4 regions of the Pseudomonas sp. B7 genome follow, and region 1 is predicted to be linked to each of the others. Evidence: predicted binding sites of a transcription regulator. Region 1 holds the regulator's gene; each other region holds the start of a gene.
The links. Region 1 encodes FliA, which starts transcription of late flagellar genes. Its sites were predicted from a motif close to CTAAAGTTTNNNNNNNNNNNGCCGNTAA; they were not measured.
Positions count from the first base shown of each region.

Region 1 (2,200 bases):
CGCTTTCCACCAGATCCATGGTGCGGTTGGCGGCAGCTTCGGTCAGTTTGACCACGTAGCCCAGGCGCTCGGTAGCGTCGGTGATTTGCGACACTTCCTCAGCCTGTGGCATGTGCGGATCGATCTGGAAATTGACGATCGCACTGTGCAGTTCACGCGTGAGCTTGCCCACTTCCTGGTACAGGCCACGGTCACGGGTCTGATTGAGCTCATGGATCAGTTGCACGGCGTCGCCGAACTTGCCTTTTTCAAGGCTTTCGACCAGTTCGACGGCGTGTTTTTTCAGAGTCGACTCGAAGTCGCCCTGTGAAGATTCGTTATGCTCCATAGCTCCCCCGCGCGTCATCAGCCGATGCGTTCGAAAATCTTCTCGATTTTTTCTTTCAGCGCCTGAGCCGTGAAAGGTTTGACCACGTAGCCGTTAACGCCGGCCTGGGCCGCTTCGATAATCTGCTCGCGCTTGGCTTCAGCGGTCACCATCAGCACCGGCAGGTGCTTGAGCTTTTCATCGGCGCGCACGTGGCGCAGCAGGTCGATACCGGTCATGCCGGGCATGTTCCAGTCGGTCACCAGAAAGTCGATGCTGCCGCTGTTGAGCACCGGAATGGCAGTGGTGCCATCGTCGGCTTCAACGGTGTTGGTGAACCCGAGATCTCGCAACAGGTTCTTGATGATCCGCCGCATCGTTGAGAAGTCATCAACGATGAGGATTTTCATGTCTTTGTTCAATTCGACCTCCAAGCAGTCTTAAACGCGCCCAGCACCTGGACGCGCCATTTCAATCAATCCGGCAAAACACTCGATGACTGTCTGGAGCACAACAGAGCAAGACCGGTGCCGTTCACCACCGCACCAGCCTCGTTCGCAGTGTCCCCACACTGCCTTCAGCGCGCTCGCCACTCCCCCAAACGCCCCCGCAAGCGGGCCGCGCACTGGCTGTGTAACTGGCTGACCCGCGATTCACTGACGCCAAGGACTTCACCGATCTCCTTGAGGTTCAGCTCTTCGTCGTAGTACAGCGCCAACACCAGTCGCTCACGCTCCGGCAAATTGGCAATCGCGTCCGCCAGCGCGGCCTGGAAACGTTCGTCTTCCAGATCGCGCGACGGCTCCAGATGAGCACTGGCGCCATCCTCGTGCAGCCCTTCGTGTTCGCCGTCCTGCAACAGGTCGTCGAAACTGAACAGGCGGCTGCCCAGGGTGTCGTTCAAAATCCCGTAGTAATCGTCGAGACTCAATTGGAGTTCGGCCGCAACTTCGTGATCTTTAGCGTCACGGCCGGTTTTAGCTTCAATCGAGCGAATCGCGTCGCTGACCATACGGGTATTGCGGTGAACCGAGCGCGGAGCCCAGTCCCCTTTTCGGACTTCATCGAGCATCGCGCCGCGGATCCGGATGCCCGCGTACGTTTCAAAACTGGCACCCTTGCTGGCGTCATATTTGGTCGAGACTTCGAGCAGGCCGATCATCCCGGCCTGGATCAAGTCTTCGACCTGCACACTGGCCGGCAACCGCGCCAGCAAGTGGTAGGCGATGCGTTTGACCAGTGGCGCGTAACGCTCGATCAACTCGTACTGCGCGTCACGCGCCGACTTCTTGTAGAAATTCATACCGCTGGCGGTCATAGCACAGGTCCTGCCGTTTGCTGCACGAGGCGCTCGACGAAAAATTCGAGGTGGCCGCGCGGGTTGGCGGGCAGCGGCCAGGTGTCGACCTTCTGTGCAATCGCCTTGAACGCCAGTGCGCACTTGGAACGCGGGAAGGCTTCATAGACCGCACGCTGCTTCTGCACCGCCTTGCGCACGCTTTCGTCGTAGGGCACCGCGCCGACGTATTGTAGGGCGACGTCGAGGAAGCGATCCGTGACCTTGGTCAACTTGGCGAACAGATTGCGACCTTCCTGCGGGCTCTGGGCCATGTTGGCCAGGACGCGGAAGCGGTTCATGCCGTAATCGCGGTTGAGCAGTTTGATCAGCGCGTAGGCGTCGGTGATCGAGGTCGGCTCGTCGCAGACCACCAGCAACACTTCTTGCGCTGCGCGCACAAAACTGACTACCGAGTCACCAATACCCGCAGCGGTGTCGATCACCAGCACGTCGAGATTGTCGCCGATGTCGCTGAACGCCTGAATCAGGCCGGCATGCTGGGCCGGGCTCAGGTGAACCATGCTCTGGGTGCCGGAAGCGGCCGGCACGATGCG
Region 1 covers NZ_JAERRE010000010.1:42,430-44,629, forward strand. The annotation lists gene JKA62_RS21605 (protein phosphatase CheZ) at 1-328, opposite strand, end outside; gene JKA62_RS21610 (chemotaxis response regulator CheY) at 346-717, opposite strand; gene fliA (RNA polymerase sigma factor FliA) at 885-1,625, opposite strand; gene fleN (flagellar synthesis regulator FleN) at 1,622-2,200, opposite strand, start outside.

Region 2 (2,200 bases), on a different contig from region 1:
ACACCGTCATGAAAACCTTCGACCTTGAACGGCTCGCCGGCGAGCAGGAAGCGTTCGCCATCGCGCGGGATCATCTCGTCCAGGGCAATCGTGGCGGTTTCCCGGTCAACCTTGATCAGATAGCTCTGGAAGCGCTGGCTGCGCTCGTGGAAGGTGATGATCAGCGGATCATGGCTTTCAAGCAGCTGGCGCAGATTGCTGGAGATCTCCAGGGGCGTGGTAAGCACCTTTGGGGGCTGCGGAGCGTCATCATTGGACACGTTAAATCAATCTCCAGACAAAATTTGACTACGGCTGGCCAGTATTTTGCCAGCATGTTTCGCACGTTGATAGGGCGCAAGCATGGAAGAAAGCATCACGCCTGGCTGAGCGCGCGTGGTTTCTGCAGTTTGGAGAAGGTGCCACTGGCATCGTAGAGCGCGGGAGGCTCGCCGCCGGTGAGGATTTTCAGCTGATTGGCCGTGGCGGCCTGCTGCATGACGATCGATTGGCCATTTCTGGCATTGGCTGCCTGGCACTGGGCGATCAGATCGGTCAGGACATCGCTCTGGCTCAGCAACTGGTCGCCGATGCTCGACTGGCTGGCCAGTTGTTCCAGGCCGGCGCGGTCGATCGACAGATTGAGGCTGGCGAGGATTTCGCTGCGTTTGCGGCCATGCTGTTCGAGCAGAATGATCAATGCCTGCTTGTTCGCCAGAATTTCTTCCAGCAGAGGCATGTCGCGACCGTGCAAGGCGAGGGACTCGGTTTGCAGTAACTCCAGCAATTGTTGAGCTGGAGCAAAGTCGTCGATGATCAGTTGCAATAGATTAGTGTCGTGCATGGCTGGCCTTGGGTTTTAAGCGTCCAAAAGCCTGGCGCAGACCGAGGCCTAGCGCTGGGCTTCGAAGTTGAGCAGTTTGCTGGCTACACGGTTGCTGTCGACTTTATAGCTGCCATCGGCAATCGCTGCTTTCAATTCGGCCACGCGGGCTTTGTCGACGGCAGGCTGATCGCGCAGCTTGTCAGTGACCTTCTGCAACTGTTGAGCCTCATTGCTGAGGTGTACCGATTCCCCGCTTTTTGCGGTACTGGCCTGTTCGGCCGGGGTATTCAGCGGCGCGGAAGTGCCGGTTTCGGCGGTTTCCTTGGCGTTGCTGGTACGTGTACTGCCCGTAAGTGACGAGGAGCTGTTCAAACGGCTGAAATCGATGACCATGTTAAAAACCTCTGGGAATTTGGACGCTTGCCATGTTCTCGGCCATCCCCTGGAAAACTTTAGGCTCATTTAGCAATGAGCTTGCATGCGCCGTTGCAGATCCTGCTGCGGCACAGTTTAGGGAACAGCTCTGGTCAGCGCCAGTTTTCTGCTTGAGTACTCAGGGGCTTTTCAAATATCCGTTCATTCTGCCGCTCACTCGCCGCTTACATCGCTACTTCCACCTGGCCGGGCGCCACAACCTGCGCCTTGATGACCCGTTGGGAGTTGAGGTTTTTCACCCGAATCTGTTCTTTCAGGCCGCCGTTGGCCAGCGCTTCGCCCGGCATCCGCACGGCGAGGGTACCGCTGCGGGCGGTGATCACCACCTGATCGCCCTTGCGAACCACTTCCGCCTGTTCCAGATGCACCAGGGTGATGACTTGATCGGCGACCGTTGGTCGGGTCAATTTCTGTCCGATGGCTTCATCCACCGACGTCAGGAAACCCTGGTTGATCGTGCTGACGTCGCGCTCGCGCAAGGTCACGTCCTGCGGCTCGATGATGCCGGCGCGTTTGAGTGGCCGCGTGGTCGTGACAATCTCGCGAAACAGGCGGACTTGAGCGGGCACGAACACCGTCCAGGGGGAGGCGCCTTCGCAGCGGACCTTCACCGTGACACGGCCCAAAGGACGTGCCGGACTCTCCAGTGTCGCTGTCAATTCCTTGTCGCACATAGGCATGCGCATGCGTGGATCGAGCTGGTTGACCTCGATTTCATAACGGCCTTCCGTTTGACTGGTAGCCAGATAGTCTTCTACGGTGAATTCAAGAAAGCCCTGAGTGACGCCGATAAGCATGTCAGGCAAGGTAACCGCATCAGCAATGGCAGGGCTGCCAGCGAAAAACAGGCAAACGGCGGACATCGCGCAAAGCCCTCTGCGGAGGGGAGATGTCAGGCGTCGGAAAAATGTCGTTTGAGCGTTCATACGAGTTAAAAAGCAAGCGCCGTGCCGTTTAGCA
Region 2 covers NZ_JAERRE010000001.1:414,788-416,987, reverse strand. The annotation lists gene JKA62_RS02065 (flagellar brake protein) at 1-260, opposite strand, end outside; gene JKA62_RS02060 (flagella synthesis protein FlgN) at 356-823, opposite strand; gene flgM (flagellar biosynthesis anti-sigma factor FlgM) at 872-1,198, opposite strand; gene flgA (flagellar basal body P-ring formation chaperone FlgA) at 1,405-2,166, opposite strand.
Region 2: a site for FliA is predicted at 1,234-1,261, ahead of flgM (flagellar biosynthesis anti-sigma factor FlgM). Genes of this name have one in related genera too.

Region 3 (2,200 bases), on a different contig from region 1:
CGTAGCAGTGAAACAGGGCGTCGGCGACGTAGCGTTCTACCGAGCGCAGAGACAGTCCCATCTGCTCGGCGATCTGCTTGTGGGTCAAACCTTCGCACTGCGCCAGCAGAAATGCCTGACGCACTTTCGGCTTCAGGCCTTCAAGCATGCGGGCAATGCCCTCGAGCAGTTCGATCACCAATGCGCGGGATTCGCCACTTGGGGTTTCGGCTTCAGGCAAATGGGCGATGGTTTCCAGATAGGCGCGCTCAATTTCTTCACGGCGCCAATGATCTATCACCAAACCCCGGGCAACCGTGCGCAAGAATGCGCGAGGTGCCTTGAGTTCCAGACGCTCGGTGCGTTGCAGCAAACGCACGAACGTGTCCTGAGCCAGATCCGCCGCATCGGCGGCATTGCCCAGTCGCGCGCGCAACCAGCCGTTGAGCCAGCCGTGATGACTACTGTAAAGCGCCTGTACTGCAAACTCAGATGAGGACATGAACGCGACAGCCCGAACGTCACAAATGATAATTAGTCGCATTGTCATCAAGGGTTACAGAATTTGCAACCGGCGCTGCAAAACAGTCATCAAAAAATGACAAGCGAACGCTCTGGCACGCCGTTCGGCGGGAATCTGCCAGAAATGCCGTCCATTTCCTGCAAAGCCCTAAGTTTTATCCGAAGCGTGCCGACAGACTGGTGAGACATGCGTGCACCAAAGTAGAGCAGCCGTCAGAACGCTGCCTGCGCTGTACATGGAATGTTGCATCCGGAACGCATCCCCACTTTTCGCATAAGAAGTCCCATGAAATGAATCTCAAGTTCAGCCATAAAATCCTGCTGGCCGCCTCGGGCGTTGTGGTCCTGGCGTTCGCGCTGTTCACTTTGTACAACGACTATCTGCAGCGAAATACGATTCGCCAGAACCTCCAGTCCTCGGTCCAGCAGGCCGGTGACCTGACCGCCAGCAGTGTGCAGAACTGGATGAGCGGACGGATTCTGGTGCTGGAAAACCTCGCGCAGAACGTCGCTCATCAAGGCAAGAACGCCGACTTCCCGGGCCTGGTCGATCAACCGGCCTTCACCTCGAACTTCCAGTTCACCTACGTCGGCCAGGCCAACGGTGTGTTCACCCAGCGCCCTGACGCGAAGATGCCGGACGGCTACGACCCGCGTCAGCGCCCGTGGTACAAGCAGGCCGTGGCCGCTGACCAGACCATGCTGACCCCGCCATACATGGCTGCCGTTGGCGGGCTGGTGGTGACCATCGCCATGCCGGTGAAAAAGAACGGCGAACTGCTCGGCGTAGTGGGCGGTGACCTGAGCCTGGAAACCCTGGTAAAGATCATCAACTCGGTGGACTTCGGTGGCCTGGGCCACGCGTTCCTGGTCAGCGGTGACGGTCAGGTAATCGTCAGCCCGGACAAAGACCAGGTGATGAAGAACCTCAAAGACATCTACCCGAACGCCGGTGTGCGCATCGAGAAGGGCAATCAAAACGTGGTGCTCAACGGCCAGGAACGCATCCTGTCGTTCACCCCGGTTGCCGGTCTGCCGAATGCCGAGTGGTACATCGGTCTGTCGATCGACCGCGACAAGGCCTACGCCGCACTCAGCCAGTTCCGTACCTCTGCAGTGATTGCGATGTTCGTTGCGGTGGGCGCGATTGCAGTGTTCCTGAGCCTGCTGATCACCGTGCTGATGCGTCCGCTGATCACCATGGGCCGCGCGATGCAGGACATCGCCCAGGGTGAAGGTGACCTGACCCGTCGTCTGGTAGTGGAAAGCAAGGACGAGTTCGGCGAGTTGGGCAGTTCGTTCAACCAGTTCGTGGAGCGGATTCACGCTTCGATCTCCGAAGTGTCTTCCGCGACTCGCCACGTACACGATCTGTCCCAACGGGTGATGGCATCGTCCAACGCTTCGATCATCGGCTCCGACGAGCAAAGCGCGCGCACCAACAGTGTCGCTGCGGCGATCAATCAGTTGGGTGCCGCCACCCAGGAAATCGCCCGCAACGCCGCCGACGCTTCGCAACACGCCAGTGGCGCGAGCGAGCAGGCCGATGACGGTCGTCAGGTGGTCGAGCAGACGATTCAGGCCATGACCGAGCTGTCGCAGAAGATCAGCCTGTCGTGCACCCAGATCGAAACCCTGAATGCCAGCACCGACAACATCGGCCACATTCTCGACGTGATCAAAGGCATCTCCCAACAGA
Region 3 covers NZ_JAERRE010000004.1:458,382-460,581, reverse strand. The annotation lists gene JKA62_RS12955 (sigma-70 family RNA polymerase sigma factor) at 1-481, opposite strand, end outside; gene JKA62_RS12950 (methyl-accepting chemotaxis protein) at 793-2,200, shown strand, end outside.
Region 3: a site for FliA is predicted at 650-677, ahead of JKA62_RS12950 (methyl-accepting chemotaxis protein). Genes of this name have one in related genera too.

Region 4 (2,200 bases), on a different contig from region 1:
CTTCGATGGCGGCGTTGAGCGCCAGCAGGTTGGTCTGCTCGGCGATCCCGCGAATCACTTCCAGCACTTTGCCGATGCGACCGCTGTCGGCTTCCAGACGACGGATGACCGTGGCGGTGTTGGCGATTTCGCCGCGCATCTGGGTGATGCTGTGGATGGTGCTCTGCATGACCTTCTCGCCCTGCTGCGCGGACTGGTCAGCATCGTCGGCCGCACGCGCAGCGTCGGCCGCATGACGGGCGACTTCCTGGGCAGTGGCGGACATTTCGTTCATCGCCGTGGCCACCTGATCGGTGCGGTTGAACTGCTCGTTGGTGCCGCCGGCCATCAGCGTGGCGATGGCGTTCAACTCGCCGCTGGCGCTGTCCAGATCCTTGGCGCTGCGTTGCAGGTGATTGAAGGTTTCGGCGAGGAAATCGCGCAGGGTGTTGGCCGCGGCGGCCAGGTTGCCCAGCTCGTCCTGACGGTCACTGGCCACGCGCTCGACCAGACGGCCCTTGCTCAGTTGAGTGACGTAGTCGATCAGTTTGCTGATCGGCTCGACCAGGTTGCGGTTGACCAGCCACAGGCTCAGCAAACCGATCAGCAGACCGGACGCGAGCATCACCAGCAGACCCAGCCACACGGTGCGATCGGCACTGGCGCTGATCTGCGCCGATTGCTCGGTGCCCTGCTTGCGCAGCTCGGCGACCAGTTCGCTCATCTGGTCGCTGGCGGCACGGTCGACGCCTTTGACAGCAGCGTCGCCCGCAGTCGGATCGGCACCGGCGGCGACGTAGGCATCACGGCCCTTCTGATACGCAGCGCCGAGCAAACGATGTTCTTCGCGCAGGCGTTCGATACGGGTTTTCAGCGCAGGCTCGAGGCCTTTCTGGTTGGCCAGCTCACCGAGGATGCTCTGCACATCGCGCTGACGGTCTTCGAACTGGCCCCAGTACTTGGTCAGATCCGCCGGTTGCTTGCCGCGCAGCAGAACGTTTTTCCACTCCTGAACCTGCACCTTGAATTGCAGGTTGGCTTCATCGATCAGTTGCGAGGTGTGCAACGGACCTGCAATCAATTGACTGTAGTTCTGCACGCCGTTGGACAGGAAATGAAAGCAGGCCAGCGCGATCAACAGCATCGCCAGCAGGCTGCCGCTCAGCAGGGCGAGAATTTGCGCTCTCAGGGATTTTTGCAGCATCACAGGTACTCAGGACAGGGATGAGGCACGCCCGGTAAGACGTGAATTGGTGCCGGACATCCGTGTCGGCGGACCTTGGCTCATGGCCGAAGGCGCGCAACCTAACGCATGCGTGATCGGCGTGCCAGCGCCCTTCTTGAGAAAAATCCGACCGCCGGTAACGCGTTGATTTGACATCATTTTGCTGTCACACAAGCGTCATGTGACATTGCGATGATGCGGCTCAGGTGAATCTGCAAATCCCGCGACAGACGCCTCCTCGCAGCGAGCCTTCATGAACCACAGCCTCGATATCAGTCATCGTGATCCTGACCTGTTCGGCCTGCTTTACGGCTTTCGCTTTCGCCCTGGCGAACGCGGGCGCGAGGTGGATTCGGCGACCGCCCTGCGCTGCCTGCAAGACGACAGCGAGGGCGATGAGTTTCTCTGGTTGCACCTGAACCTGGCTCATGCCGCGTGCGAGCGCTGGATGAAAAGCCATCTGCAACTGCCCGAAGAGTTTTTCGAAGCGCTGCACGAAGGTTCGCGCTCGACCCGCATCGAGCATGTCGATTCGGCGTTGCTGGCGGTGGTCAACGACGTGGTGTTCAACCTCAGCAGCATGGTGTCGTCGGACGTGTCGACGCTGTGGGTTTGCGTACGCAGCAAACTGATCGTCAGTGCGCGTCTGCAACCGCTGCATTCGGTGGACAAGCTGCGTTCTTCGGTGAAGGCCGGTGAGTGCTTTCGCTCGCCGTCGGAACTGCTGGTGCACCTACTGCGCGATCAGGGCGAAGTGCTGACCCAGATCGTGCGCAAGACCAGCATGAGCGTCGATCAGGTCGAGGACGAATTGCTGTCCTCGCGACTGTCGACCAACCGCGCCGAACTCGGCGCCAACCGGCGGGTGCTGGTGCGCCTGCAACGACTGCTGGCGCTGGAACCGGGTTCGCTGTTGCGCCTGCTCAACCGGCCGCCACCGTGGTTGCAGAAGGACGACGTGAAGGAGCTGCGCAAGTCCACCGAGGAGTTCGCGCT
Region 4 covers NZ_JAERRE010000001.1:486,574-488,773, forward strand. The annotation lists gene JKA62_RS02385 (methyl-accepting chemotaxis protein) at 1-1,183, opposite strand, end outside; gene JKA62_RS02390 (transporter) at 1,458-2,200, shown strand, end outside.
Region 4: a site for FliA is predicted at 1,297-1,324, ahead of JKA62_RS02385 (methyl-accepting chemotaxis protein). Genes of this name have one in related genera too.